2 regions of the Streptomyces sp. KL116D genome follow, and region 1 is predicted to be linked to the other one. Evidence: predicted binding sites of a transcription regulator. Region 1 holds the regulator's gene; the other holds the start of a gene.
The links. Region 1 encodes HspR, which represses chaperone genes until heat shock. Its sites were predicted from a motif close to TTGAGNNNNNNNNNCTCAA; they were not measured.
Positions count from the first base shown of each region.

Region 2: the regulator HspR is predicted to act here: its motif matches at 8,967-8,985, upstream of lon (endopeptidase La).

Region 1 is NZ_JASERH010000126.1:105,455-120,331, forward strand. It holds gene dnaK (molecular chaperone DnaK) at 1-1,082, shown strand, start outside; gene grpE (nucleotide exchange factor GrpE) at 1,079-1,774, shown strand; gene dnaJ (molecular chaperone DnaJ) at 1,823-3,007, shown strand; gene RBJ77_RS46550 (heat shock protein transcriptional repressor HspR) at 3,013-3,462, shown strand; gene RBJ77_RS46555 (GNAT family N-acetyltransferase) at 3,570-4,088, shown strand; gene RBJ77_RS46560 (DUF397 domain-containing protein) at 4,090-4,284, opposite strand; gene RBJ77_RS46565 (helix-turn-helix domain-containing protein) at 4,281-5,132, opposite strand; gene RBJ77_RS46570 (ATP-binding protein) at 5,299-5,745, shown strand; gene RBJ77_RS46575 (nuclear transport factor 2 family protein) at 5,955-6,335, shown strand; gene RBJ77_RS46580 (sugar ABC transporter substrate-binding protein) at 6,515-7,639, shown strand; gene RBJ77_RS46585 (helix-turn-helix transcriptional regulator) at 7,733-8,638, opposite strand; gene RBJ77_RS46590 (LuxR C-terminal-related transcriptional regulator) at 8,686-9,633, opposite strand; gene RBJ77_RS46595 (helix-turn-helix transcriptional regulator) at 9,681-10,706, opposite strand; gene RBJ77_RS46600 (hypothetical protein) at 11,047-11,397, shown strand; gene RBJ77_RS46605 (pyridoxamine 5'-phosphate oxidase family protein) at 11,532-11,951, opposite strand; gene clpB (ATP-dependent chaperone ClpB) at 12,069-14,666, shown strand.
Region 2 is NZ_JASERH010000115.1:136-15,012, reverse strand. It holds gene RBJ77_RS44245 (protein phosphatase 2C domain-containing protein) at 1-722, shown strand, start outside; gene RBJ77_RS44240 (MarR family winged helix-turn-helix transcriptional regulator) at 745-1,257, opposite strand; gene RBJ77_RS44235 (lysozyme) at 1,545-2,369, shown strand; gene RBJ77_RS44230 (M4 family metallopeptidase) at 2,456-5,236, opposite strand; gene RBJ77_RS44225 (LuxR C-terminal-related transcriptional regulator) at 5,450-6,460, shown strand; gene lon (endopeptidase La) at 6,536-8,944, opposite strand; gene RBJ77_RS44215 (GNAT family N-acetyltransferase) at 9,112-9,771, shown strand; gene RBJ77_RS44210 (DUF3626 domain-containing protein) at 9,829-10,893, shown strand; gene RBJ77_RS44205 (rhomboid-like protein) at 10,847-11,647, opposite strand; gene RBJ77_RS44200 (spermidine synthase) at 11,846-12,538, shown strand; gene RBJ77_RS44195 (response regulator transcription factor) at 12,633-13,370, shown strand; gene RBJ77_RS44190 (cell wall metabolism sensor histidine kinase WalK) at 13,367-14,515, shown strand; partial or broken gene RBJ77_RS44185 (hypothetical protein) at 14,756-14,877, shown strand, end outside.

The sequences.
Region 1 (14,877 bases):
CGTCCGCCGAGGGCCCGCTGCACCTGGACGAGAAGCTCACGCGCGCCCAGTTCCAGCAGCTCACGTCCGACCTGCTGGAGCGCTGCAAGACGCCGTTCCACAACGTCATCAAGGACGCGGGCATCCAGCTCTCCGAGATCGACCACGTCGTTCTCGTCGGTGGCTCGACCCGCATGCCGGCCGTCGCCGAGCTCGTCAAGGAACTGACGGGCGGCAACGAGGCCAACAAGGGCGTGAACCCGGACGAGGTCGTCGCCATCGGCGCCGCCCTGCAGGCCGGTGTCCTCAAGGGCGAGGTCAAGGACGTCCTGCTGCTCGACGTCACCCCGCTGTCTCTTGGCATCGAGACCAAGGGCGGCATCATGACGAAGCTCATCGAGCGCAACACGACCATCCCGACCAAGCGCTCCGAGATCTTCACGACGGCCGAGGACAACCAGCCGTCCGTGCAGATCCAGGTCTACCAGGGCGAGCGCGAGATCGCGGCGTACAACAAGAAGCTCGGGATGTTCGAGCTGACCGGTCTGCCGCCGGCCCCGCGCGGTGTCCCGCAGATCGAGGTCGCCTTCGACATCGACGCCAACGGCATCATGCACGTGACCGCGAAGGACCTCGGCACGGGCAAGGAGCAGAAGATGACCGTCACCGGTGGCTCCTCGCTGCCGAAGGACGAGGTCAACCGGATGCGCGAAGAGGCCGAGAAGTACGCGGAGGAGGACCACGCCCGCCGCGAGGCCGCCGAGTCCCGCAACCAGGGCGAGCAGCTCGTCTACCAGACGGAGAAGTTCCTCGCGGACAACGCGGACAAGGTCCCCGGCGACGTGAAGACCGAGGTCGAAGAGGCCGTCACCGAGCTGAAGGAGAAGCTCAAGGGCGACGACTCGGCCGAGATCCGCACCGCCACCGAGAAGGTCGCCGCCGTCTCGCAGAAGCTGGGCCAGGCCATGTACGCCGACGCCCAGGGCGCGCAGGCCGCCGGTGGCGCCGAGGGCGGTGCCCCGCAGGGCGACGCCAAGGCCGCTGACGACGACGTCGTCGACGCCGAGATCGTCGACGAGGACCGCAAGGACGGTGCCGCGTGACGGAGGAGACCCCGGGCTTCAGCGAGAGCGAAGAGCCTGACGTCCCCTCCGGCGCCACCTCCGACGACGCCGAGCCGAAGACCGCCGCCTCCCCCGAGAAGGGGGAGGGGGCGGCCCCGGCCGGGGACTCAGCAGCCTCCGCGCAGTCCGCATCGGACATTGCCCTGACGGCACAGCTGGACCAGGTGCGCACCGCACTCAGCGAGCGCACCACGGACCTCCAGCGCCTGCAGGCCGAGTACCAGAACTACCGGCGCCGGGTGGAGCGGGACCGTGTCACGGTCAAGGAGATCGCCGTCGCGAACCTCCTGACCGAGCTGCTCCCGGTCCTCGACGACATCGGCCGTGCCCGTGAGCACGGCGAGCTCGTCGGCGGCTTCAAGTCGGTGGCCGAATCCCTGGAGACGGTCGCCGCGAAGATGGGCCTGCAGCAGTTCGGCAAGGAGGGCGAGCCCTTCGACCCGACCGTGCACGAGGCCCTGATGCACAGCTACGCACCGGACGTCACCGAGACGACCTGCGTGGCGATCCTGCAGCCGGGTTACCGGATCGGCGAGCGCACCATCCGCCCCGCGCGGGTGGCGGTCGCCGAGCCGCAGCCGGGTGCGCAGACCGTCAAGCCGGAGACCGCCGCCGAGTCGGCCGACACCGAGGCCGACGAGAAGGAGAGCGGTGGCCCGGACGAGGGCTGACATCGCAGACGCGGCAACTGATGTGAGTGAGGAGGGACGTCGAGGCCGATGAGCACCAAGGACTTCATCGAGAAGGACTACTACAAGGTCCTCGGCGTCCCCAAGGACGCCACCGACGCGGAGATCAAGAAGGCGTACCGCAAGCTCGCCCGGGAGAACCACCCCGACGCCAACAAGGGCAACCCCAAGGCGGAGGAGCGCTTCAAGGAGATCTCCGAGGCGAACGACGTCCTCGGCGACCCCAAGAAGCGCAAGGAGTACGACGAGGCGCGCGCGCTCTTCGGGAACGGCGGCTTCCGCCCCGGTCCCGGCGGCGCGGGCGGCGGCTCGTTCAACTTCGACCTGGGCGACCTCTTCGGCGGCGGCGCCCAGGGCCAGGGCGGCCAGGGCGGCTTCGGCGGCGGCATAGGCGACGTCTTCGGCGGCCTGTTCAACCGGGGCGGCGCGGGCACGGGCACCCGTACCCAGCCGCGCCGCGGCCAGGACATCGAGTCCGAGGTGACGCTCAGCTTCACCGAGGCGGTGGACGGGGCCACGGTCCCGCTCCGGATGTCCTCCCAGGCCCCCTGCAAGGCGTGCTCCGGCACCGGCGACAAGAACGGCACGCCGCGCGTGTGCCCGACCTGCGTCGGCACCGGCCAGGTCTCGCGGGGCGGCGGCGGTGGCTTCTCCCTCACCGATCCCTGCGTGGACTGCAAGGGCCGCGGCCTCATCGCCGAGACCCCCTGCGAGGTCTGCAAGGGCAGCGGCCGCGCCAAGTCCTCCCGCACGATGCAGGTGCGCATCCCGGCCGGCGTCTCCGACGGCCAGCGCATCCGCCTGCGCGGCAAGGGCGCTCCCGGCGAACGGGGCGGCCCCGCGGGCGACCTGTACGTCGTCGTGCACGTCGACGCGCACCCGGTCTTCGGCCGCAAGGGCGACAACCTCACGGTGACCGTCCCGGTCACCTACCCGGAGGCGACGCTCGGCGGCGAGGTCAAGGTGCCCACGCTCGGCGGTCCGCCGGTCACCCTGAAGCTGCCCCCGGGCACGCCGAACGGGCGGACGATGCGGGCCCGTGGCAAGGGTGCGGTCCGCAAGGACGGCACGCGCGGCGACCTGCTGGTCACCGTCGAGGTCGCGGTTCCCAAGGACCTTGACGACGAAGCCCGTTCGGCCCTCGAGTCGTACCGCAAGGCGACTGAGGACACCGATGTGCGGGCAGAACTGTTCCAGGCCGCGAAGGGAGCCTGAGCCAGATGGACGGCCGTCGACGAAGCAACCCGTACGAACTGACCGACGAGACCCCGGTGTACGTGATCTCGGTGGCGGCTCAACTGTCCGGCCTGCACCCGCAGACCCTGCGCCAGTACGACCGCCTCGGCCTGGTCTCCCCCGACCGCACCGCGGGCCGGGGCCGGCGCTACTCCGCCCGCGACATCGAACTGCTGCGCACCGTCCAGCAGTTGTCGCAGGACGAGGGCATCAACCTGGCCGGCATCAAGCGCATCATCGAGCTGGAGAACCAGGTGGCGGCGCTGCAGTCCCGGGTGGCGGAGCTCTCCGCCGCCGTGGAGGGAGCCGCCGCGGCCATGCAGCAACGTGAGGCGGCGGTGCACGCCTCGTACCGCCGCGACCTGGTGCCCTACCAGGAGGTCCAGCAGACGAGCGCGCTCGTGGTCTGGCGGCCGAAGAGGCCGCAGGACTGACGTCGTGTCGTCGAAGGGGCCCGGAGTTCTTCCCGAACTCCGGGCCCCTTCGCGCGTCAGCCGACCTCGTGGCGGAGTCCTCGCACGGCATGCCGCAGGATGGACCCATGACCGAGATCCGCACCCCTCGCCTCCTCCTGCGCCGCTGGCTGCCCGACGACGATCTGGCGCCGCTCGCCGACATCCAGGCCGACCCGGCCGTCATGCGCTACGTCGGCGACGGCGACCCGCGCTCCCTCGACGAGACCGCCGAGGACATCGAGCGCTGGGAGGAGGAGTGGGACGACGAGGGGTTCGGCCTGTTCGCCGTGGAGCTGCTCGGGCCCGGCGAGCTCATCGGCGCCGTCGGCCTGTACGTGCCGGACGCGCCCGCGCCGGTGGCGGGCCACATCGGCATCCAGTGGCGGCTCGGCCGCGCGTTCTGGGGCCAGGGCTACGCGTCCGAGGCCGCGCACGCGTCCCTGGAGTTCGCCCTCCAGGACCGCGGGATCGACCGGGTCGTGGCGGTCACGGCGGAGGGCGACACCTCGTCGGCGAAGGTGCTGGAGAAGCTCGGGATGGACTTCACCGGGGAGGCCGGGGGGTCCCGGCTGTACGCGATCGACCTGACCGAGTACCAGGGCTAGCTCAGTTGCCGCCCGCGTACGCCACGAAGTCCGCCCAGGCCGCACCGGACACGGTGAGGTGGGGGGTGCGGGGGTCCTGCTTGGAGTCGCGGACGTGGGTGGTGCCGGGGGTGTGGGCGACCTCTACGCAGTTGGGGTCGTCGCTGCCGCTGCTGTAGCTGCTCTTGAACCAGGCCAGTTCGGGTTCGCGGTTCATACCTCTCCCAGCACTCGCTCGATGAAGGCCAGCGACTCTCCAGGTGAGAGCGCCTGAGCCCGGATGATGCCACACCGGAGTTCGATGACGCGGAGGTGTTTCGGGTCGGAGACGGGCCGTCCGGCGTAGAGGCCGTGGCAGCGTCCGATCGCGGTTCCGTCCCTGAACTTCAGCACCTCCATCTCCCCACTCATCCCGGCATGGTCCCTGCGGTTCGTCGGCATCACCTGGATCTCGACGTGCTGCAACTGGCCGAGTTCCAGGAGGTGTTCGAGCTGTCGCCGCAACACCATCCTCCCTCCGATCGGGCGCCGTAGGGTCACCTCTTCCTGAACGAAGCTGAGGTTGGGCGCGGGGTCGCGCTCGAAGACCGACTTGCGGGCCGCGCGAGCGGACACTCCTCGCTCGATCTGTTCGCTTGCCAATGCCGGGCGCCACATGGAGATCAGCGCCTGCGCGTACTCGGGCGTCTGCAACAGACCGTGCAGGTTGTGGTTCCAGTACGACGTCAGCTCGACCGCCTTCGCCTCCATCTGCGCGATGTCCCGCACCTTCTTCGGGTACCGCACCTCCGCCACGTCGGCCTTCATCTCCCTGAACAGCCCGGCGGCCGCCAGCACCTCGTCCGCCTTGTCGAGGAACTCCGGACGGGGAATCCGCGTCCCGCTCTCGACCTTGTAGACGATCCCCTCGCCGTACCCCATCGCGGACGCCAGCTCGGGCACCCGCATCCCCACCGCCTCCCGCCGCGCCCGCAGCAACCGCCCCACCAGCGCGATCACCGCGGCCCCCTGCTCGTCGCCGGGCTCGATCTCCCAGCCGTCACCGTCCGTCGCCGCCCCAGTCATCCCGCGCACCTCCAGTCCGCCGAACTCCCCGCCCACGTTCCGTCAGCGTCCGTACCCGTACGTACCGCTGGACAGCCTGTACAGCTCTGGACAGCAGCTGGACAGTCGCCGTACGCGACGGCCGTGTCGCTGGTGAGCGTAGAAGCGTCCGGCCACGCTGAGTGACGTGAACCAGGAAACCGCCGAACTCCCGCACACCACACGCCACTTCACGCAACAGCTGTCGCCGACGCCTCGCGCGGCCCGCCTCGCGCGCCTCCTCGCGGTCGAACAACTCCGCACCTGGGGACTCGTGTACGTCCTCGACGATGCGGCGTACGTCGTGGCGGAACTCGCCGCGAACGCCGTCACGCACGGCCGTCTGCCCGGACGTGACTTCCGGCTGGGTCTGTACGTCGCCGGGGACGTCCTGCGCATCGAGGTCGCCGACGCCCGGGGCGATCGGCGGCCCCAGGTCCGGGCTGGAGAGGGGGAGTCGGGGCGGGGGCTCGTCGTCGTGGCGGCTCTCGCCGACCGCTGGGGCGTCACCGGCGGGCCGAGCCCGCGCAAGACGGTGTGGGCCGAACTCGACCTCGTACGGCCGGAGCGTGCTCAGGGCCGGCGGACGCGGTAGCCGATGCCGCCGCGGTCCCGGTCGGCGCCCGCGGGCTCCGCATTACCTCGCGCGTAATCGCACCTCCGCCCGCCGCCCGGCAGTCTGAAGTCACCGGAACCCGGGCGGCGCACTCCGACCGGGCTCCGGCCCCTTCGTCCGATGACGCACATCCCATGACGCGCATCCCATGACGCACGTCCACGACGCACGACTGGAGGCCGATCGCCATGACCGGACACGACATTCACGCCGCCGCCGTCGCCCGCTACTTCGAGGCCTGGAACGCGCGCACCCCCGAGGAGCGCGCCAAGGCCGTCGCCGCGGCCTGGACCGAGGAGGGCACGTACACCGACCCGCTGGCCGAGGTCGCCGGGCACGAGGGGATCGCGGCCGTGATCGGTGCGGCGCACGAGCAGTTCCCGGGGTTCGCGTTCCGGCAGCTCGGCGCGGTGGACGGGCACCACCGGCTGGCCCGGTTCGGCTGGGAGCTGGTGTCGGAGGCGGACGGGTCCGCGCCGGTCGCCGGGTTCGACGTCGTCGAGCTCGACGAGGACGGGCGGATCAGCGCGGTGCACGGTTTCCTGGACCGGGTGCCCGCCGGAGCGTGAAGAATCCGTGACGGCCGGGGGTGGATGTCCGGAATCAGCCGTATCTGCCTTCATGTAGGGAAGTAATGGACCCGGTTTCATTGCGGTGTTGCTTCACCTCTTGACCCCGTGTGGGCGGCCGAGTTGGCTTCGAGCCACCTCGGTCGCACCGTCGCGGCCACGTCAGGGAGGTATCCGTAATGAACACGCGAATGCGATCCGCCACCATGGCCGGTGCCGCATCCGTCCTGGTGGTCTCGCTATCGGCCTGCGGTGGTGTGCTGCCCGGCGGGGAGAGCGACAGCAGCGCGCCCGTGCGCAAGGGCAACGATGTCAAGATCGGTCTGCTGCTTCCGGAGAAGGAGACCGCGCGCTACGAGAAGTTCGACCGGCCGATCATCAAGCAGAAGATCGCCGAACTCACCGACGGCAAGGGACAGCTTCTCTACGCCAACGCCGACCAGGACGCCGACCTGCAGAACCAGCAGATGCAGAAGATGATCGACCAGAAGGTCGACGCGCTGCTGGTCGATGCCGTCGACGCCAAGGTCATCGCCGCGTCGGTGCAGAAGGCGAAGGACGCGGGGATCCACGTCATCGCCTACGACCGGCTGGCGCAGGGCCCCGTCGACGCCTACATCGGGTTCGACAACGAGCTCGTCGGCCAGACCCAGGGCAAGGAGCTCGTCGAGGCCCTCGGCGACAAGGCGACCAAGGCCAGCAAGATCGTCATGATCAACGGCTCGCCGACCGACCCGAACGCCGCCGACTTCAAGGCGGGCGCCCGCGCGGAACTGGCCGACTCCGTGACCATCGCGAAGTCGTACGACACGGTGGCCTGGAAGCCGAAGAACGCCAAGGCCAACATGGCGCAGGCGATCGCGGCGATCGGCGCGGACAACATCGCGGGCGTCTACTCCGCCAACGACGGCATGGCGGGCGGCATCATCGAGGCGCTGAAGGAGGCCGGGGTCACGAAGATGCCCCCGATCACCGGCCAGGACGCCGAACTCGCCGCCGTCCAGCGCATTCTGGCGGGCGATCAGTACATGAGCGTGTACAAGCCCTACCCGGAGGAGGCCGCGACGGCCGCCGAGATGGCGGTGCGGGTCGCGCAGGGCCGCACCATCGAGTTCGAGGCCCTCGCGATGGACCGCACGGACAGCCCGACGACGCAGCAGATCCGTACGGCGAGCGTGAGCGTGGTCGCGCTGACCCGGGACAACATCAAGCAGACCGTGGTGAAGGACAAGATCTTCAAGGTCTCGGAGATCTGCACCGCGAAGTTCGCGACGGCTTGTGCGGAGGCGGGGCTCACGCACTAGTTCGGGGCGGGTCCTGGTGGCCGGGTCCGCGGGAGCGCTCCCGCGGACCCGGCCCGTTGCTTTCCTCGGGAGGTCGGATCCGGGTCTGACGCCTCAGCGCTCCGAATCCAGAATCCCCGACCGGCCGATGAGGTAGCCGAGCTGAGCCCTGCTCTCGCTGCCGAGGGCCGCGGCGAGTTTGGCGATGTGGACGCGGACGGTGCGGATGTTCATGCCGAGGCGTTCCGCGATGGCCATGTCGGTGAGGCCCGTGACAAGGAGGTTCGCAATGGCCTGCTGGCGGACGGTGAGACCGCCCAGTGACGGCTGGGGGGCGGTTTCGGGGTACAGCGGGGTCGCCAGGTCCCACAGCCGGTCGAAGACGGTCGTGAGGAAGCCGACCAGTGGCTGGTTGCGTATCTCGAGGGCGTGGCTGCGGTCGCTGCTCGCGGGAACGAACGCCACCCGCCGGTCGATCACCACGAGGCGCTCGGTGACTTCGTTCAGGCTGCGCGCCTGCGCATCGCCGGCCAGGGTCTCGAAGTAGGCGAGCACCGGCAGCGAGTGGCGAGACGTGTGTTGGTAGAGGGTGCGGATGCGCCCGCCCCTGGCCAGGAGAGCCTGGTCCCGGGCGAGGGATTCGACGAGGGCTTCGGGCGGCCTGTTGCCGCCCGGCTGAACGGTCAGGAGCTCCGTCGTGGCCTCGGCCATCGCCTTCTCGATGGCTTCCCTGACCTTGTCCAGGCCTTCGAGGACCGTGCCCTCTATCACCGCGGCCGGGGCTGTCGTCGACGGATCGGTCTCGTGCTGCAGGAGACGCCGCAGCGCGGCGGTAGGCAGCGTGAGCTCCAGATGATCCGGCGCCTTCTGCTTGACGAGAATGACCCCGACGTCATCGTGGTGCGGCGCCGGATCGGCATCCGGCACGGCGCCGCGGTCGTCGTGCCGGGAGCGGATCCGCAGCGTGAATCCGGTGTCCCTGTGAGCTGTGGAGTCCTGCACGTCGCGGGGCGCGGGCATGGGGCGGTCTCCTCAGATTCTTCGGTCGGCCATCACGGTTGACGCTGTCATTCCGTTCCTACGACGGCCGCGGGGTCCTGCGCCAGGAGTCCCGACTGGCCGATGAGATAGCCGAGCTGGGCCCGGCTGTCGCTGCCGAGGGTGGCCGCGAGTTTGGCGATGTGGACGCGGACGGTGCGGATGTTCATGCCGAGGCGTTCGGCGATGACGGCGTCGGTGTGGCCCTCGATGAGGAGGGTGGCGATGGTGCGCTGCCGGGTCGTGACCCCGCCGGTCGTCGGCTCGGCGCTCCCGTCCTGCGGAAACATCGGCGTGGCCAGCCGCCACAGCCGCTCGAACGTGGTCGCCAGGTAGGTGATCAGCGCCGGGTGCCGGATCTCCAGGGCGACCGTGCGGTCCTGGTTCGCCGGGATGAAGGCGACGGTGCGGTCGAGCATGATGAGCCGCTCGGTGACCTCGTCGAGGGTGCGGACCTGGACGTCGCCGTCCAGCTGCTCGTAGTGGCCGAGGACGGCCGGCGAGTGGCGCGACGTGTGCTGGTAGAGGGTGCGCATCCGGCAGCCGCGGGTGAGCAGTTCCTGCTCCCGGGGCAGGGCCGAGGCGAGCAGGGGGGCGGGGCGGTGGCCGCCGGGCTGGATGGTGAGCAGCTCCTCCGACGATGCGGTGATGGCTTCGCCGATCGCGTCGTTGATGCGCTGGAAGCCGAGCAGGATGCTGATCATCGGGGCGTCGGGGATGGCCGCGCGCTCGGCGTCCAGCGCCATGAGCGGTGCGAAGGACTCGGCCAGTCGCGCCTCCTGGGTCCGGCGCAGGGCGATGTCCTCCTCGACCGTGCGCAGCAGCTTGGGCAGGGCGACGGCCGGCGGGACCGGGCGCAGCCACTGCTGGTCCTCGAGGTCCGGCCTGAGCAGCGCATGGGCTTCGAGGCACGGGGCCGGTTCGGCATCGGCACGCGACACGCGTCCTTCGCGGAGTGCGCGGGTGTAAAGCCGCATGCCCGCGTCGCACAGGTCGGCTGCTCCGTGTGCGTGCGACTCACCGGTCACGTATCGCTCTCTCTGGTCGGCATCGCGGGCTCCTGTCGGAGGATTCCTGACTGGGCTATCAGAAAGCCCAGCTGGGCTCGACTCCCACTGCCGAGGGCCGCCGCGATCTTGGCTATATGTGCACGGCAGGTGCGCACGTTCATCCCGAGGCGGCGGGCGATCGCCTCGTCGACGTGACCTTCGACGAGAAGCCTGGCGATGGAGCGCTGGACGCCGGTGATGCCGTCGATGGGCGGCGCGTAGGGAGCCGCGTCCTCGAGTATCGGGACCGCGCGCTGCCAGAGCTGCTCGAACACCCGCGTGAGGTAGCTGACGACGCCGGGGTGCCGCAGTTCGAGGGCGACCTGCTGTCCCATCTCGCGGTCGTCGGACGCGGGGATGAAGGCGACTGTCCCGTCGAAGATCATCAGCCGCTCGATCAGCTCCTCCAGGGTGCGTATCTCGACGTTGCCCTGCGCCATGACCTGCGCGTACTCCAGAGTGCCCTGACTGTGCCTGGCCGTGTGCTGGTAGAGGGTGCGCATGACGATGCCGCGCTCCAGGACACCCTTGCTGAGTTTCATGGCCTCGGTCAGCGCGTACTCGCTCCGCCCGCCGCCGGGCTGGACCGTGAGGATCTCGGTCTGGCACTCGGCCGTGGCGAGTTCGATCGCGGCGTTGATCCTGCTGAAGCCTTCCAGGACAGTGATGGAATGGACCTCGGACTGCCCCTGCGCACTGATCGCCATGAATGGCTCAAACGCTTCGGTCAGTTGAACCGCCAGAGTCCTGCGTTCGAGGATCTCGTGTTCGATCGGCTGGAGGCGCTGGGCCAGGGCCGCGGTGGGCGGAACGGGCCGGAGCCAGTCGGCGTCGTCGGGATCCGGGTGCAGAAGCGCGAAATCCACGAGGCAGGGAGCCGCCGCGACCTCCTCGCGCGCGATCCGTCCCGACTGAAGGGCGCTGGCGTAAAGGCGCCTTCCTTCATCACATAGTTCAGCCACCTGATGAGGATGTGTCTGAATTGGGTTTTTTTGCGTCATTCCTCCACCCCCCAGGGTCCTGAACGTGCAGGAACATGATGCATCTCCCCTGTGGTGTTTGCGTGACCGAATGAGCCATCGTCATGGGTGCCGGGGGAGAGTAGCCATTGGAAGTGAGGACGAGGCCCGCTATGCGCAAGAAGATGCTTCGGTCGGCACTTGCTGTTGCCTTCTCCGCTGGGATTGCCCTCGGTGCGGTCAGCACTCTCGACCTGCATTGGGGCAGCATGCCGGCTGCGGAGAACGCATCCGCCGTCCAGGCCGCAACGCCGCCGGATCTGCACTGGGGTGGCGTCGCCCCCGCGGATCTCTGCTGGTGCGCCAGGACGGACGCGAGCGCATGATCACCCCACCCGACGACAGATCCCTACGCCGCGAGATGGCGATCGCCTACCGGTCCGGTTGGCACACGATCGACCTCGTGACGGCGATTCCGAGTGCCGGTGACTCGCTCATGGTCACCCTCTTCGGAGAGCCGATCATCGTGGTGCGGGACGACGACGACGACATCCGGGCGTACCGGTGTCTGCGTCGGCCGCGCGGCGCCCCACAGCCGGTGCGGACCGTCGTCCGGTACGGAATGATCTTCGTGAACCTCGACCAGCGGGACCACCAGCTGGTCGGTGACGGGGAGCCCGAGGATGCCTCGCGCGCCCCGCAGAGAACCACAGCCACCCCCCGCAGTGCCTGACGCGATTCCCCCGTCGTTGTAGATCGCGCAGGTGCTTCCCCCCGCAGCGGCGTCACCGTGGACCTGAAACACGGTGACGCCGCTGCAGTTTTGTGTCCGGGTGCCCGGGGCCCGTGTACGGGGCCCGCTCGTGGCTACTCGTCGAAGACGGCGTTGCCCGTGCCGCGGTCGACCGCGATCTCGATGACCACCCGGTCCGGGTTGGGCCGGGGCGCCCGCGTGTAGCGCTCGGCGTAGCGGCGCTCGGCGTCGGCGACGCGCTCCGGGTCCGTGTGCACCGTGGCCCGGCCCTCCAGCGTCGCCCACCGCCGGCCGTCGACCTGGCAGACGGCGACCCGCGCGGGGGTCCGCCCCTCGACGAGGTGGGCGACCTTGCGGCTGGCCTTGTTCGTGATGACGCGGGCCACCCGCTGCTCGGCGTCGTACGTCACGCCGACCGGCACGACGTGCGGAGTGCCGTCGGGGCGCAGCGTCGTCAGGGTGCACAGGTGCCGTTCCCGCCAGAAGCCGAGGAAGGCGTTGGTGGGGTTGTCCAGGTCGATCCGTTTGGCCATGCCCGGAACTTATCCCGTCCGCCACCTTGAGTGGAATAGACTCAACTTTGTGTACGCTGGATAGGTCAGAGTTGACGTAGTAGTCATAGTGGCCGAGAGCGTGGAGGAGACAGGTACGTGGACGCCGAGCTGACGAACCGGAGCCGCGACGCGATCAACGCGGCAAGCAGCCGGGCCGTGTCCGGGGGGCACCCGGATCTGACCCCGGCGCACCTGCTGCTCGCGCTGCTCGAGGGGCAGGACAACGAGAACATCGTCGATCTGCTGGCCGCGGTCGACGCCGACCAGGCGCAGGTCAGGGTGGGGGCCGAGCGCGTGCTCGGCGGGCTGCCCAGCGTGACCGGGTCGACCGTCGCGCCCCCGCAGCCCAACCGCGAGCTGCTCGCCGTCATCGCGGACGCCGCCGAGCGGGCCAAGGAGCTGGGCGACGAGTTCCTCTCCACGGAGCACCTGCTCATCGGGATCGCCGCCAAGGGCGGGGCCGCCGGTGAGGTGCTCGGCAAGGAAGGGGCCAGTGCGAAGAAGCTGGCCGAGGCATTCACGAGGAGCAGGGGAGGGCGCCGGGTGACCACACCCGATCCCGAGGGTTCGTACAAGGCCCTGGAGAAGTTCGGCACCGATTTCACCGAGGCCGCCCGCGAGGGCCGGCTCGACCCCGTCATCGGGCGTGACCAGGAGATCCGGCGGGTCGTGCAGGTGCTGTCCCGGCGCACCAAGAACAACCCCGTGCTGATCGGCGAGCCCGGCGTCGGCAAGACCGCCGTCGTCGAGGGGCTCGCGCAGCGCATCGTGAAGGGCGACGTACCGGAGTCCCTGAAGGACAAGCGGCTCGTCTCGCTCGACCTCGGCGCGATGGTCGCAGGTGCGAAGTACCGCGGCGAGTTCGAGGAGCGCCTGAAGACCGTCCTCTCCGAGATCAAGGAGAGCGACGGCCAGATCATCACGTTCATCGACGAGCTGCACACCGTCGTCGGCGCGGGCGCGGGCGGCGACTCCGCCATGGACGCGGGCAACATGCTGAAGCCGATGCTCGCCCGCGGCGAACTGCGCATGGTGGGCGCGACCACGCTGGACGAGTACCGCGAGCGGATCGAGAAGGACCCCGCCCTGGAGCGCCGCTTCCAGCAGGTGCTGGTCGCCGAGCCGACCGTCGAGGACTCCATCGCGATCCTGCGCGGGCTCAAGGGCCGTTACGAGGCCCACCACAAGGTCCAGATCGCCGACAGCGCCCTCGTCGCCGCCGCCACGCTCTCCGACCGCTACATCACCTCCCGCTTCCTGCCCGACAAGGCCATCGACCTGGTCGACGAGGCCGCGTCCCGGCTCCGTATGGAGATCGACTCCTCGCCCGTCGAGATCGACGAACTCCAGCGCGCCGTCGACCGGTTGAAGATGGAGGAGCTGGCGATCGGCAAGGAGACCGATCCGGCCAGCCGGCAGCGCCTGGAGAAGCTGCGGCGCGACCTCGCCGACAGGGAGGAGGAGCTGCGCGGTCTCACCGCCCGCTGGGAGAAGGAGAAGCAGTCCCTCAACCGGGTCGGTGAACTGAAGGAGAAGCTCGACGAGCTGCGCGGCCAGGCCGAGCGCGCCCAGCGCGACGGCGACTTCGACACCGCCTCCAAGCTGCTCTACGGCGAGATCCCCACGCTGGAAAGGGACTTGGAGGCCGCGAGCGAGGCCGAGGAGGAGGTCGCGCGCGACACCATGGTCAAGGAGGAGGTCGGGCCCGACGACATCGCCGACGTCGTCGCGTCCTGGACCGGCATCCCGGCCGGCCGCCTCCTGGAGGGCGAGACGCAGAAGCTGCTCAGGATGGAGGACGAGCTGGGCAAGCGGCTCATCGGGCAGGGCGAGGCCGTGCAGGCCGTGTCCGACGCCGTCCGCCGCACCCGCGCCGGGATCGCCGACCCCGACCGGCCCACCGGGTCCTTCCTCTTCCTCGGCCCGACCGGCGTCGGCAAGACCGAGCTGGCCAAGGCCCTCGCGGACTTCCTCTTCGACGACGAGCGGGCCATGATCCGCATCGACATGTCGGAGTACGGCGAGAAGCACTCCGTGGCCCGGCTCGTCGGGGCACCCCCCGGCTACGTCGGCTACGAGGAGGGCGGCCAGCTCACCGAGGCGGTGCGCCGCCGCCCGTACAGCGTGGTCCTGCTCGACGAGGTCGAGAAGGCGCACCCTGAGGTCTTCGACGTCCTCCTCCAGGTGCTCGACGACGGCCGGCTCACCGACGGCCAGGGCCGCACGGTCGACTTCCGCAACACGATCCTGATCCTCACGTCGAACCTGGGCAGCCAGTTCCTGGTGGAGCCGACGACCTCGGCCGAGACGAAGAAGCAGCAGGTCCTGGAGACCGTCCGGGCCTCCTTCAAGCCGGAGTTCCTCAACCGGCTCGACGACCTGGTCGTCTTCTCCGCACTGGAGAAGGACGAGCTGGCGCGCATCGCCCGCCTCCAGCTCGACCGCCTCGCCAAGCGCCTCGCCGACCGCCGTCTCACGCTCGACGTGTCCGACGCGGCGCTGGCGTGGCTCGCGGACGAGGGCAACGATCCGGCGTACGGGGCGCGGCCCCTGCGCCGCCTCGTCCAGACGGCCATCGGTGACCGGCTGGCCAAGGAGATCCTGTCCGGTGAGGTGAAGGACGGGGACACGGTGCGAGTGGATGCGTTCGGTGACGGGTTGATCGTGGGGCCCGCCACCGGGAAATCCTTGTAGGCCGGGCACCCGCGGGCCGGTGGGGGCTGGTCGCGCAGTTCCCCGCGCCCCTGGAGCATGCGGCTCCGCCGCAGCCCCGGGGCGCCCCCTGAGATGGCGCGCGCGGTGCGCATCTTGGGGGCGCGGGGAACTGCGCGAGCGGCCACGACGAGAGCCGCACCCGGTGACCGGCCGAATGGCTTCGCCGCAGCCCCGGGGCGCCCCCTGAGAT
Region 2 (14,877 bases), on a different contig from region 1:
CGGTTCCGGCCTCCGGGCAGGGCGGATCACTCGTCGTCCTCGACGGGGTCACACCCCCGCCCGGCGACGACGGCTGTCTGCATTCCGTCCCCTGGTTCACGGCCCGGCTCGGTGGCGCGCTGGCCGAACTGTCCGCTTCGCGGCGGGATGTGACGTTGCTTGACATCCTGGCGGCGGCCATCGCCCGTACCGCCGACACCCATCGAGCCACCTGTGACCTTTCTCACCCGCGCACTCCGCAGGCAACCGTCGTCCTCGCCCGCTGGGACGCCGACCGGGTGGAGCATCTGGTGCTGTCCGACTCGGCGTTGCTCGTGGAGGCGCCCGACGGCACCGTCACTCCGCTGCTCGACGACCGTCTCGACCGGGTCCCGCGCTCGTCCCTGGTCTCGAACGAGGTGGCCGACGCGACCGTGCGCAACAAGGAGGGCGGCTTCTTCACGGCGGCCGCGGACCCGTCGGTCGCGGCCCGAGCGGTGACCGGCACGCTCCCCCGCGCCGAGGTCCGCGCCCTCGCCGCACTGACCGACGGCGTGACGCGCTGGGTGGAGAAGTTCCACGAGGGCGACTGGGCCGACCTGTTCGCCCTCGTCCGCAAGGAGGGCACGGAGGCGACACTGGCCCGCGTCCGCTCCCTGGAACTCGCGGACGCGGAGTCCCGCACGTACCTGCGCCGCGGCAAGACCCACGACGACGCGTCGCTGGTGTACGTGGAGTTGTGAAGGCCGGCGCCCCGGGGCCCGGCTATTCGTCTCCGGCGTTCAACTGGTGCAGCAACCGCGCCAGTTCCGCCACCTCGCGCCGGTCCCACCCCGCCAGCTGCCGCACGTACCGCATCCGGCGGGCGTCGCGCACCTGGCGGAAGTCGGCGCGGCCGCGGTCCGTGAGGGAGACGAGCCAGGCGCGGCCGTCGGCCGGGTCGGGTTCGCGGGCGACGAAGCCGAGTTCCTCCAGGGCGCGCAGCTGGCGGCTCATCGTCGCCTTGCCGACCCCGATGTAGGCGGCGAGTTCGGTGGCCCGCTGGGCGCCGCACTCCTCCAGGCGTACGAGGAGTCCGTACGCGGCGGGTTCCAGGTCGGGGTGGACCTCGCGGGCCATCTCGCCCGACGAGGCCCTGGCGCGCCGCAGGAAGACGGTCAACTCTCGTTCCAGGGCCAGGAACTCGTGGTCCACACCAGTCGGCCCGGCGGCAGAATTCGCGTCGCGTTCCGCGTTCCGCCGCTCGCCGTTCCCGTCTTCGCGCACGTCAGCACCCATGGCCAGAGATTCCCCGGGTTTCCCGATTCTGAAAGTTTTCGCCAATCGCCGCCATTGCCGCAGCTCCGTCAGTATTTCGCAGGAGTAGACCAACGGCAGCATCCAGGCCCCCTTCCCTCCCACGGGTCTACATGCGTAGCGTCATGCATGGCATGTCCATTCCAGTCACGCGTACTGACATGTCGACAGACCCCCATGCACATCGCACAGCAGTCGCACAGCAGCCGCACAGCACAGGTCCCCGATCAGTGATTCCTGATCCCCCACGAGGCCTTCGGAGGCATGCAATGCCCGTGCACAAGCACAGACCGACCGGCCGTCGCCGCCTCGGCGTCGCCGGAACCCTCCTCGCAGCACTCTCCCTCCTGTTCACCCTCCCGAGCGCGGCCCAGGCCGCCGACGTCCCCCAGCGCGGTGAGGCCTTCATGGGCATCGGCGTCGCGGCGCACGACGGCGACACCGGCAAGCCGCCGGTCTCCCGCGCCGTGCAGACCGAGGGCGTGGACGTCAGCAGCCACCAGGGCAACGTGGCCTGGTCGACGCTCTGGAACAGCGGCGTGAAATGGGCCTACGTCAAGGCCACCGAGGGCACGTACTACACGAACCCCTACTTCGCGCAGCAGTACAACGGCTCGTACAACGTGGGCATGATCCGCGGCTCCTACCACTTCGCGACGCCGGACACGACGAGCGGCGCCACCCAGGCCAACTACTTCGTGGACCACGGGGGCGGCTGGTCGAAGGACGGCAAGACGCTGCCGGGCGCGCTCGACATCGAGTGGAACCCTTACGGCGCCGCCTGCTACGGCAAGACGCAGAGCGCGATGGTGACCTGGATCCGGGACTTCGTGAACCAGTACAAGGCCCGTACCGGCCGCGACCCCGTCATCTACACGGCGACGAGCTGGTGGACGCAGTGCACCGGCAACTCCAGCGCCTTCTCCTCCACCAACCCGCTGTGGATCGCCCGGTACGCCTCCGACCCGGGCACGCTCCCGGCCGGCTGGGGCTTCTACACCATGTGGCAGTACACGTCGTCCGGCCCGACGGTCGGTGACCACAACAAGTTCAACGGGGCGCTCGACCGCGTGGTCGCCCTCGCGAACGGCTGACCTCACGCGCGAAGGCGGCCGGGCTCCCCCCTCCGGGAGTCCGGCCGCCGTCCGCTCACCTCAGCGGGTCAACTCGGCGACGGCGCTCAGCACTTGCCCGCCGGGCGGTCCCGCTTGACGAGGTTGGTCTCGCCGGTCGTGCCGTCCAGCCACAGCACCCGCTTGCCGGTGTCGGCGGCCGGGTAGACCTGGTCGCCGCGGTTGCAGGAGACGCGCTGGGCGCCGCCCTTGCCGTCGGGCGCCACCTGGTACAGCTTCGGCAGCGTCTCGTTGGTCCACCACGTGGCCGGCGGCAGCGTCAGGACGGTGACGGCGTCGTCGGAAGCGGTCAGCTGGTACGCGTACAGCGACGTGGCTCCCGTCTCCGGGACGATCGTGGTGCGGGCGGTGCCGTCGGCGTTCGCACGCATCACGGCGGCCTGGCCCTGGTCGGTGCCGTCGCCGTCCTCGACCCAGAAGACGCCGTCGTCGGTGAGGGCGGTCTGGCCGATGCCGACGACCGCGCTGCTGTCGACCGGCATCAGCTGCGTCGTGTCGGTGGCGGTGTCGTAGACCTCGACGCCCAGCTTGTACCCGTCGGACTCCGCCCACATCTTCGCGTAGGCGATCTTGCCGTCACGCACCGAGGTCAGACCGGTGACGCTCAGGGGGTTGGGCGCGAGCTCCTTGGTGGCACCCGTCCTGATGTTGACGTAACGGGCCTGCTCGTAGCCGGTCCGCGGGTTGACGTAGGAGTACACGAGGACGTCGCCGTCGAGCTCGACCGACGTGACGTTGGCGCCGATCCCGTCGACGACCTTGTCGAGCCCGCCGGCCAGCGGGCGGACGTGGATCTTCACCGAGTCGTAGGCGAACTCCGCCCAGGCCACGTTCTTGCCGTCGGTGCTCGCGTAGACGTTGTAGTTGCCGTTGTTGGGGCTGACCTGGTGCGGGGCGTCCTTGCCGGTGCTGCTGCCCGCCCACACCGAGTACGGCTCGCTGCCGTCCTCGTTCGAGCGGGACAGGGCGTAGGTGCCGCCGCCCGCCGAGACGCCGGTGCCGGCCACGTTGACCTCGGACAGCACGGTGTCCGTGTCGGTGCCGAGCTTCGACTCCCAGCCGGGCACGATGCCGTGCCGGGCGAAGGCGCCCTGGACGGTGGAGAGCTGGGCCTTGGTGGCGCCCAGTTCCTTCGCCGCGGCGAGCACCGCGGCGCGGCCCTCGGTGAAGCCGTCCAGCGGCGTCATGTACGCGGACAGCGCGCGGTAGACGATCTGGTCGGAGCGTTCGGCGCCGAGGCTCTTGCGGATGTCCCACAACGCGCCGGAGAAGATCGGCGAGTTGAGGTGCACGCCGCCGCTGTCACCGCGGTACGAGGTGCCGACGAGGTCCTTCGCCGTGGTGAGGTCGTTGTTCAGGTCGCGCAGGGCGCATTCGCGCGGGCCGAGCGTGGTGCACAGGTCCTCGCCGAGCAGACCCGAGTCCGGATCGTCCATGGACTGGCCGTTGGCCTCCAGGTCGATGGCGTTGCCGAAGTAGTCGGCGATCGCCTCGTTGATGGCGCCCGACTGGCCCGCGTAGACGAGGTTCGCGGTGTGCTGCACCACGCCGTGCGTCATCTCGTGGCCGACGACGTCGGTGTCCGCCGAGAAGGTGCGGTAGTCGCCGCCGCCCTGGCCGTACACCATCTTGGTGCCGTCCCAGAAGGCGTTGTTGTACGGCTGGCCGTTCGCGGTGACGCCGACGAGCGAGTACATGTACCCGTCCTTGTCGTCGAGCCCCTTGCGGCCGAAGTGGCTCTTGTAATAGCCGTACACCTTGTTGGCGGCCCAATGGGCGTCCACCGCACCGGAGTCGGTGAAGTCCGCGCCGAGGTCCTTGGTGTCCGACGTGAAGGCCTTGGCGCCGCTGGGCCAGACGCCGGAGGCGCTGGAGACGTCGATCCCGCGGGCGTCCCACGTCTTCAGCATGGGGCCGACGAAGGGGTTGGCCGGGTCCCGGAAGCCGTAGTCGATCATCTGGTAGACACCCTTGGTGTCCTTGTACAGATTGAGGTCGGCCTTCGCGCCGTTGTAGCGGACGCCGGTGCCGTTGACCACGGAGACGTCACCCGCCGGGTTGGGCGGCCAGTCGGCCGGCCCGGCCGCGTCGCCCGTGGCGCCGGAGGCGGCGGCCGTCGACCCGAACGTCTGGATGCCGCTGTACTGGAGCAGCGGGAAGCCGGAGTGCGCGTCGACGTACACCTCCTGCTTGACGGCGGTGCCGTCCGCCGGGTCGGTGCCCGTGACGGTGATGTGCCGGGTGAGCACGCCGGTGCCCTGCGGCAGGATCGTCACGTCGCCGGCCGTGCCGGTGAGGGGCGTCGTGTCGAGCTTCTCGCCCTTGGCCGGGGCGCGCAGCGGACCACCGCCCAACTGCGTGCGGACGGCGGCGATCGCACGCTGGACCGCCATCTTCTCGGAGACCTTCGGGGTGACCGAGTCGAGCTTCAGCTGCGTGAAGTAGCTGCCGGAGGTGCCGGTGACGGTCCGTCTGCCGTCCTTCTTCGTCATCCGGACCACGTACTGGCCGCCGAGCACCTCGACGCCCCGGTACTTCTGCTGGAGCCGGACCGTCTCCTTGCCGCCCTCGCTGTCGGTGGACACCGTCGCGAGGTCCTTCGCCGAGGTGTCCGCGATGTGGTAGCGGCCCTTCTTCGCCTTGAGGTGGCCGCGGGCGGCGTCGGCCGCGGCGCCGGTCGCCGGGACCTCCTCGTCCAGCCCGGTCACCAGCGACGGGGTGTCGGTGTCGGGGCTCGCGGTGGTGGCCGCGGCCGGCGGTGCGGGGTCCGCGTGGGCGGCCGTCATGCCGGTCACGAGGAGCCCGGCGGCGGCGAGCAGCGCCGCCACGCCCTGGCCGACGGCTATGCCGCCCGGCCGGTCTGCTCTGTTTCTACGCGCTGAAGTCCGCACGTCTGATCCCTTCGCTGCCATCGGCGGGTGAACGGAAATCGGATGCGGACATGCAAAGGCCGCGGCACGGCCGTGAACAATGCGTTGCCGGTGCTTACTTGTGTACGTGCACACTTGTGTGGCCTGCACGGACCGGGCGAGAATCGCGCCGTGGGACAGGCCGACGTGGACGCGCAGTGGGAGGCCCTCGGGCTCGGCGCCGACGGGCTCCAGGTCTACGAAGCGCTGCTCAACCGGCCGGGGCAGCCGTCCCGTGCCGCGCTCGCCCGCTCCCTCGGCCTCCCGGTCCGCCGGGTCGCGGCCGCCCTCGACCAGCTCGCCGCGCACGACTTCACCCGGCCCGCCGGCGGCTCGGCGCTGCCCCGGCCGGTCGCCCCGGCGACGGCCCTGCGCAACATGCTCCACCAGCACCAGGCGCAACTCCTGCACCGCTCGGCGGAGCTGGAGGAGCTGACCGGGTCGGTGGACCGGATGTCGGCGCAGCTCCTGAGCACGGCGCAGGATCCCCGGGAGATCGGCATCGAGACCGTGCGGGGCGGCCCGGCGATCGCCGAGCGGGTGGCGGCGCTGCTGATGTCGGCGCGCGAGGAGGTGGCCCTGATCGACCGGCCGCCCTACGCCTCCAGCCAGCCCGACGGCATGCCGACGCCGCTGGACATGGGGGCGCCGGTGCGGCGCGGGGCGCGGGTGCGGGCCATCGTCGACCGGGAGGGCCTCAGCTTCCACGGCCGGGCCCGCGGGCTGAACGAGCTGGCCGAGCAGGGGGTGCAGATCCGGCTGGGCACGGACCTGCCCACCAAGATGTTCACCGTCGACCGGCGCGTCACGCTGCTGCCGCCGACCGACGCGGCGGACCCGACGGCGTCGGCGCTCGTGGTGAGCGACGCGCTGCTGGGCAACGCGCTGGGTCCGCTGTTCGACGCGCTGTGGGAGCGGGCGGTGCCGATCGGGTCCGCCGAGCGGGAGCGGATCACCGACGTGGACCGGGAGTTGCTGACGATGCTCTCCTCCGGCCTGAAGGACGAGGCGATCGCGCGGCGCCTGGACATCCACGTGCACACCGTGCGCCGCCGGATCACCCGCCTCATGCAGGAGCTGAACGCGCAGACCCGCTTCCAGGCCGGGGTGCAGGCGACGCTGCGGGGCTGGCTCACCGTCTGAGCGCCACAAGCCCCGGAACGCCGGAAGGCCCGGACCCCCTGCGGGGCCCGGGCCTTCGTCGTCCGGCCGCGTCCGTCACGCAGCGACCGGAACCTCCAGTCCCGACGAGACGGGCGCCAGGGCCAGTTCGAGGACCTGGCGCACGTCCGTCACCGGGTGCACGTCCAGCTTCTCCAGGACCTCCGCCGGGACGTCGTCCAGGTCGGCCTCGTTCCGCTTCGGGATGATCACGGTCGTGATCCCGGCGCGGTGCGCGGCGAGCAGCTTCTGCTTGACGCCGCCGATCGGCAGCACCCGCCCGGTCAGCGAGACCTCGCCGGTCATCGCCACGTCCGTACGGACGAGACGTCCGCTCAGCAGCGACGCGAGGGCGGTCGTCATGGTGACGCCCGCGCTCGGCCCGTCCTTCGGGACCGCGCCGGCCGGGAAGTGGATGTGCACGCCGCGCTCCTTCAGGTCGGCGACGGGCAGCTCCAGTTCGGCGCCGTGCGAGCGCAGGAAGGAGAGCGCGATCTGCGCGGACTCCTTCATGACGTCGCCCAACTGACCGGTGAGGGTCAGTCCGGCCGCGCCGGTCTCCGGGTCGGCGAGGGACGCCTCCACGAAGAGCACGTCACCACCGGCACCGGTCACCGCGAGTCCGGTCGCCACGCCCGGCACCGCCGTGCGCCGCTCGGCCGGGTCCTGCGCCGACTCGGGCACGTGGTGCGGCCGCCCGATCAGCGCCCGCAGATCACCCTCGCCGACCGTGAACGGCAGCTCCCGGTCGCCGAGTTCGTGCTGTGCGGCCACCTTGCGGAGCACCCGGGTGACGGCCCGCTCCAGGTTGCGGACGCCGGCCTCCCGCGTGTACTCGCCGGCCAGCTTGCGCAGCGCGTCCTCGCCGATGACGACCTCGTCCTCGCCCAGGCCCGCGCGCTCCAGCTGCCGGGGCACCAGGTGGTCGCGGGCGATGACGACCTTCTCGTCCTCGGTGTAGCCGTCGAGGCGGACCAGCTCCATGCGGTCGAGCAGGGCCTCGGGGATGGCTTCGAGCACGTTCGCCGTCGCGAGGAACACGACGTCGGACAGGTCGAGTTCGACCTCCAGGTAGTGGTCGCGGAAGGTGTGGTTCTGCGCCGGGTCGAGGACTTCGAGCAGGGCCGCGGCCGGGTCGCCGCGGAAGTCGGAGCCGACCTTGTCGATCTCGTCGAGGAGCACGACCGGGTTCATCGACCCGGCCTCCTTGATGGCGCGGACGATGCGGCCGGGCAGCGCGCCGACGTACGTACGCCGGTGGCCGCGGATCTCCGCCTCGTCACGCACGCCGCCCAGCGCGACGCGGACGAACTTGCGGCCCATGGCGTGCGCGACGGACTCGCCGAGCGACGTCTTGCCGACGCCGGGCGGGCCGACGAGCGCGAGCACGGCACCGCCGCGCCGTCCGCCGACGACACCCAGACCGCGGTCCGCGCGCCGCTTGCGCACGGCCAGGTACTCGGTGATGCGCTCCTTCACGTCCTGCAGGCCCGCGTGCTCGGCGTCGAGGACGGCCTGGGCGCCCTGGATGTCGTACCGGTCCTCGGTCCGCTCGTTCCAGGGGAGTTCGAGGACGGTGTCGAGCCAGGTCCTGATCCAGGAGCCCTCCGGCGACTGGTCGCTGGACCGCTCCAGCTTGTCGACCTCCTTGAGGGCGGCCTCCCGGACGTTCTCCGGCAGGTCGGCGGCCTCGACGCGGGAGCGGTAGTCGTCGGACTCCTCGCCGTCCTGCTCGCCGTTGAGCTCGCGCAGCTCCTTGCGGACGGCGTCGAGCTGACGGCGCAGGAGGAACTCGCGCTGCTGCTTGTCGACGCCCTCCTGGACGTCCTTGGCGATGGTCTCGGCGACGTCCTGCTCGGCGAGGTGCTCACGCAGCTGGGCGGTGGCGAGCTTGAGGCGGGCGACCGGGTCGGCGGTCTCCAGGAGCTCGACCTTCTGGGCGGTCGTGAGGAACGGCGAGTAGCCGGAGTTGTCGGCGAGCGCAGAGACGTCGTCGATGGCCTGGACGCGGTCCACGACCTGCCAGGCGCCACGCTTCTTCAGCCAGTTCGTGGCGAGCGCCTTGTACTCCTTGACCAGTTCGGTCACGGCGCCGGGCACCGGGTCCGGCACGGTCTCCTCGATCGTCAGGCCCTCCACCCACAGGGCGGCGCCCGGGCCGGTGGTCCCGGCGCCGATGCGGACGCGGCCGACGCCGCGGATCAGCGCGCCCGGGTCGCCGTCGGCGAGGCGTCCCACCTGCTCGACGGTGCCGAGCACCCCCGTGTTCGCGTACGTGCCGTCGATCCGTGGAACAAGCAGCACCTTCGGCTTGCTGGGTCCGGTACGGGCGGCGGCCTGTGCGGCCTCCACCGCGGCGCGTACGTCGGTGTCGTTCAGGTCCAGGGGCACCACCATTCCGGGCAGCACGACCTCGTCGTCGAGCGGCAGCACGGGCAGGGTGAGCGGGTTGGACGTCGAAGCCATGATCTCCCCTTCGGCAGTCAAGTTGAGCTATGTCGACTCAATGCACGGGAGCTTCCGGATGTTCCCCGACAGGTGTTCGCTCTGAGCGATCACCTCTGTCGCCAGGAAAAAGGCGGGCAGTAAGGTTCAGTCACCGATAGAGACCATTACTTCTTCTGAGGGTGGCCATGGTGAGCGGCGACGAGCACGTACGGAACTGGGTCGACGGCTGGGTCCTCTCGCGGGGAGCCGCCCCGCCGCTCGTCGAGCCCTGGGGCTACACGATCCACGTGGGCCTTGAGCAGCACGTGGGCCGGCACGTCCTGGGCGCCACGAACGACGACGTGCACGAGGACGACGTGCGCAAGGCCGCCGAGTCGACCCGCGGCCGCGGCTTCCACCTGAAGGTCTTCGCCGACCCGGCGCGGGTGCTGCCGTGGCTGGGCCCGGAGTGGGAGCCGTACGGGTCGGGCGACTGGCTGATGACGACGGACCTGACACCGCGGCCGGCCCCCGACGCCCCTGCCGGATACCGCCTGCACACCTGGTCGCGCGGCGGCGTCGTCCGGGTCATGCTGACCGACGCCGACGGCTCGTTCGCGGCGCGCGGCCAGGTCGCCCCGACCGGCGCGAGCGCGGTCGTCGACCAGATCGAGACGTCCGCCCTGCACCGCCGCAAGGGCCTCGGCACGACGGTGATGCGCACCCTCCACGCGGCGGCGGCCGCCCAGGGCGCGACCCGCGCCGTGCTGGCCTGCACGCCCGAGGGACACCTGCTCTACGAGTCGCTCGGCTGGCGCGTGGTGGCACCGCTGACCAACGCGAAGTACGCAGGCGCGAGCGACTGACCGGCCGGGCCCCGAATTCCTTTGCCGGGGGGTCCCGCGCCGCCCGATACTGCGGTGATGACCGCACCGGCGATCACGCCGACCCGCGCCCAGGAGGCCGCGCTCCGGCACCTGCGCACGGTCGCGGGCGCGGGCCGCGCCGACGCCCTGGCCCGCCTGGCGGCCCACGGCGTCGGACCCGACCTGGCCGAGACCCTGATCGCGGCGCTGCGCGCCCACGCCCGCATCACCCTGAACTTCCACCCGGACCGGCTCCTCGGCGACCGCCGCACCACCGTCGCCGACCGGCTCGCCGCGGACGGCCGCTACCGCGGCCAGTACGAGACGGGCCTGTCGAACGGCAGCCGCACCGCGCACCCCGGCGGACTGCGGGACGGCTGGGAGGAGCAGCTGTTCGCGGGCGCCTACGCGACGGCCGCCGCGACGGAACGGCCCAAGTACGGCGCGCTCGACGTGATGCGGCACGCGGACGGCGCCGCGCCCCGGTTCGGCTCGTGCCACGTGCGGCTGCGCGCGGCGGCGGCCGCACGGGCCACGTTCTGCTTCGGCGACAGTCACCTGGGCCCGGCCGACACCGGCACCGCCGACGCCCTGCACCCGGTCCTCGCCGCGCTCGTCGAGGACGCGGCGCGCAGCGGCCAGTCACTGGGCGTCGCGGGCGCCGACCCGGTCGCGGTGATCCGCGCCCTGCCGCGGTCGCCGGCGCGCGGCCCCGGGCGCTCGCTCGACTTCTACGTCGAGGCGCAGGTGCACGCCGACGTGGACCTGCGCCGGGACGCCGAGGCGCTCGTCCTCGACCCGTCGTTCCGCGGGACGCGCACCGGTGACCTGCTCGCCGGGCTCGGTGTCCCGGTCGAGTGGCACGGCGGGTTCGTGCTCGGCCCCGACGTGCCGGACGAGGACCTGGCCGCCTTCCGCGGCCCGGCGCTGCCCGCGGTCGCGGCCCGGGTGCGCGCGGAGTTCGGGGACGGCGGCGGCATCGACGCGGCCGTCGTCGGCCGGGCCGCCGCGTCCGTGGTCCGGTCGCCCGGGAGCTGGGCGGCGTACGGCGGTCAGGACGACGTCCTGCAGTACGTCAAGCAGCTGTGGCACTGCCTCGTGCGGTTCGGGTCGGCTCGGTGACCGGCCGGCCGGGCGCCCGGTCCGTGCGGGCCCGCCGGCGCCGCACGAGCGGCCACGTCGCTACGCCGATCGCGAGGGCCGTCAGATGCCCCCAGCCGGTCATCGGGTCGGTGAACGCGATCAGGTCCTGGACCAGCATCGCCCCGAACCCGAGCAGCACCCCCCAGCGCAGCCACGGCGTGAGCAGCCCCGCGAGGGCGCCGATGCTGGCGGCGACGCCGAAGCTGATGCCGTAGTCGAGGCGGTGCAGCGAACTGTCCGGGAGGTGGCCGGCCATCACGGACAGGCCGACCGGCACCTCGGTCGCGAGGGTCGCGAGGACGTGGCCGAGGACGAAGACCCCGGCGGTGCGCAGCCCGCCCGTCCGGCGCTCCAGCGCGGTCAGGACCACCACGAAGGCGATCACGAACGGTGACGTGAGCCCGCCCGCGATCCACAGCGCGCTGGCGACGAGCACGAGCGCCGGGTTCTGGGCCAGATGGGTGACGTCGGTGCTGGAGGCCCGCAGGGCGGTGGAGACCGTGTCCGGGTCGGCGAACTCCATGAACAGCGAGGTGCCGACCAGCACACAGGCGTAGGCGAAGGTGAAGGGCGTCCCGGTCGGCGTGGGCAGCAGCCGCCAGACCCGCGGACGGCGTCGCCGGGCGGGCGGCGGGCCCTCAAGGACGGGTGGCCTCGGCTGCGCCGGGACCGCGTCGAGAAGGACCCCGGTGCCGGTCGTCCGCTCGACGCCGGCCGTCACGCCTTGTTCCACGTACGACACGCGGGCACCCCTTCCGTACCGATCCGACCCACGGTTCGCCCCGCCCCGCGGCGCTGTCCATGACCGACGCCACACGCGACCCGATCCACAGCAACCTCACAGCGCCCGGCAGCCTCCGCAACCGTGCGACCACCCTAGACGGGGCCGAAGTCGCCCCCCGGCCGACCACGGTCCGCAAGGATGGCCCGCATGACCACCGCCCCGTACGCCGACCACGACCAGCCCCGAGTTCTGGACCGCCGCACCGGCCCCCACGGCGAGGTGGTGCTGCGGCGGCACGGCGCGCTGCTGCAGATCATCGCCAACGGCACGTTCCTGATGGACACGTCCGACGGACGGTCGGAGCGGCTGCTCGTCGACACCGCCCGGGACGAACTGGGCCCGGGACGCGCCGCACCGCACGTGCTCATCGGCGGCCTGGGCGTCGGGTTCTCCCTGGCCCACGCGGCGGCGGACCCGTACTGGGGCCGCATCACGGTCGTCGAGCGCGAGCGGGCCATCATCGACTGGCACGTCGACGGGCCGCTGCGCGACCTGTCCGCCGCGGCCGTCGCCGACCCGCGCACCGAGATCGTCGAGGCCGATCTCGTCCAGCACCTCCACACGTCGGCGGAGACCTACGACGCGCTCTGCCTCGACATCGACAACGGACCGGACTGGACGGTCACCGAGGACAACGACAGCCTTTACTCGTTTTCCGGTCTCGCCACCTGCAAATCCCGCCTCAGCCCCGGCGGTGTGCTGGCGGTCTGGTCGGCACGGCCCTCCGAAATTTTCGAAGGAACCTTGTGGAATGCCGGATTCCAGGCGGTCCGCACCGAAGAGATCCCGGTTGTCCGGGGCGTACCGGACGTGGTGCACGTCGCAGTACGGGCCGCGTAGCCGACCGGCGGTAACTCCCCGTACGCTGACGTCCGAAACCCAGATCATTCAAGCGTCAAGCGCGTCACGAGGGCGCGCATTCAGGGGCGGGGCGATGGAGCAGACACACACCTCCCACAACGGCAACACGGCGACCCCGGGTGCCCAGCGACGGATCCTGGTCGTCGAGGACGATCCCACGATCGTGGACGCCATCGCCGCCCGGCTGCGGGCCGAGGGATTCCTCGTGCAAACCGCACAGGACGGTCCGGCGGCGGTCGACACGGCCGAGGCATGGCAGCCCGACCTGCTGATCCTCGACATCATGCTGCCCGGGTTCGACGGACTCGAGGTATGCCGCCGCGTGCAGGCTCAGCGACCGGTTCCGGTGCTGATGCTCACGGCGCGCGACGACGAGACGGACATGCTGGTGGGCCTCGGCGTGGGTGCCGACGACTACATGACCAAGCCGTTCTCCATGCGGGAACTGGCGGCACGGGTGCACGTGCTGCTGCGGCGGGTGGAGCGCGCGGCGCTGGCCGCCGCGACGCCGCGCAGCGGCATCCTCCGGCTCGGCGAGCTGGAGATCGACCACGCGCAGCGCCGCGTCCGGGTCAGGAGCGAGGACGTGCACCTCACTCCCACCGAGTTCGACCTCCTCGTGTGCCTGGCGAACACGCCGCGCGCGGTCCTCTCCCGCGAGCAGCTGCTCGCCGAGGTGTGGGACTGGGCGGACGCGTCGGGCACGCGGACGGTCGACAGCCACATCAAGGCGCTGCGCCGGAAGATCGGCGCGGAGCGCATCCGCACCGTGCACGGTGTGGGCTACGCGCTGGAGACGCCGACCCCATGAGCGCCGGGGACCGGGCCCCCCACGAGAGGGCCTTGTACGGGCGACCCCAGCGGCCGCCCCTCAACCCGCACTGGGCGTCGGGCGGGCTGCGCCCCTTCTCGATCAAGGCGAAGCTCGGCACGCTCGTCGTCGTGTCGGTCTTCATCACCACGGGCCTGCTCATGGTGGCGATGTACACGGCGACGGAGCTGCGCTTCATCACGGTGTTCTCGATCATCGCGACGCTGTTGATCACCCAGTTCGTGGCCCATTCGCTGACCGCGCCGCTGGACGAGATGAACACGGTGGCCCGGTCGATCTCCAACGGCGACTACACGCGGCGGGTGCGCGGCGCCGACCGCCGTGACGAGCTGGGCGACCTGGCCGTCACGATCAACCGCATGGCCGACGAGCTGGCCGCGCAGGACCAGCAGCGCAAGGAACTCGTGGCGAACGTCTCGCACGAGCTGCGCACCCCGATCGCGGGCCTGCGGGCGGTGCTGGAGAACGTGGTGGACGGCGTCATGTCCGCCGACCCCGAGACGATGCGCACCGCGCTCAAGCAGACGGAGCGGCTGGGCCGACTCGTGGAGACCCTGCTCGACCTCTCCCGTCTGGACAACGGTGTCGTGCCGCTCAAGGCCCGCCGTTTCGAGGTCTGGCCGTACCTGTCGGGCGTGCTGAAGGAGGCCAACATGGCCGTCTCGCAGCGCGCGGGCATCGCCTCGGGATCGGGCACCCACACGCGCACGGACGTCCATCTCCACCTCGACGTCTCGCCGCCCGAGCTGACGGCGCACGCCGACCCGGAGCGCATCCACCAGGTAGTGGCGAATCTCATCGACAACGCGGTGAAGCACTCCCCGCCGCACGGCCGCGTCACCGTGCGTGCCCGGCGCGGTCCCCTTCCGGAGTCGCTCGACCTGGAAGTGCTCGACGAGGGGCCCGGCATCCCGCAGTCCGAATGGCACCGGGTCTTCGAGCGCTTCAACCGCGGGGACTCGGGGAACACGGCCAAGGGCAAGGGCGACGGGGGCACCGGCCTCGGTCTCGCCATCGCCCGCTGGGCCGTGGACCTGCACGGCGGCCGCATCGGAGTGGCTGAATCGACGCGCGGCTGCCGGATCAAGGTCACTCTTCCGGGAGAGCCGAGACCGCAAAGTTGACGTAGGGTTTCGGTCAGGCGGAGGTCAAGCCGCGCCGAGGCGTACCCGAACGCGCCGGGCGTGCATCCGGTCGTACCGAAACCTCGGTTGTTTCCCGCCATTTCCCGGCCCGAAACACGGCTTCCAGTGTGACTTACGCGACGGATCACCGGCCCGGTCTGCACTCCCCGCCGATGGAGGCGTAGCCTTTATTCCCGCTGTCCATCACCTTGTGAGAAGCGGAAGAGGGCGGTTCACGCCGTGTCGCCACAGTCCCCCAGTAACTCGAGCATCTCCACCGAGACCGACCAAGCCGGGCAGGGCAAAAACCCTGCTGCCGCCTTCGGTCCCAACGAGTGGCTCGTCGACGAGATCTATCAGCA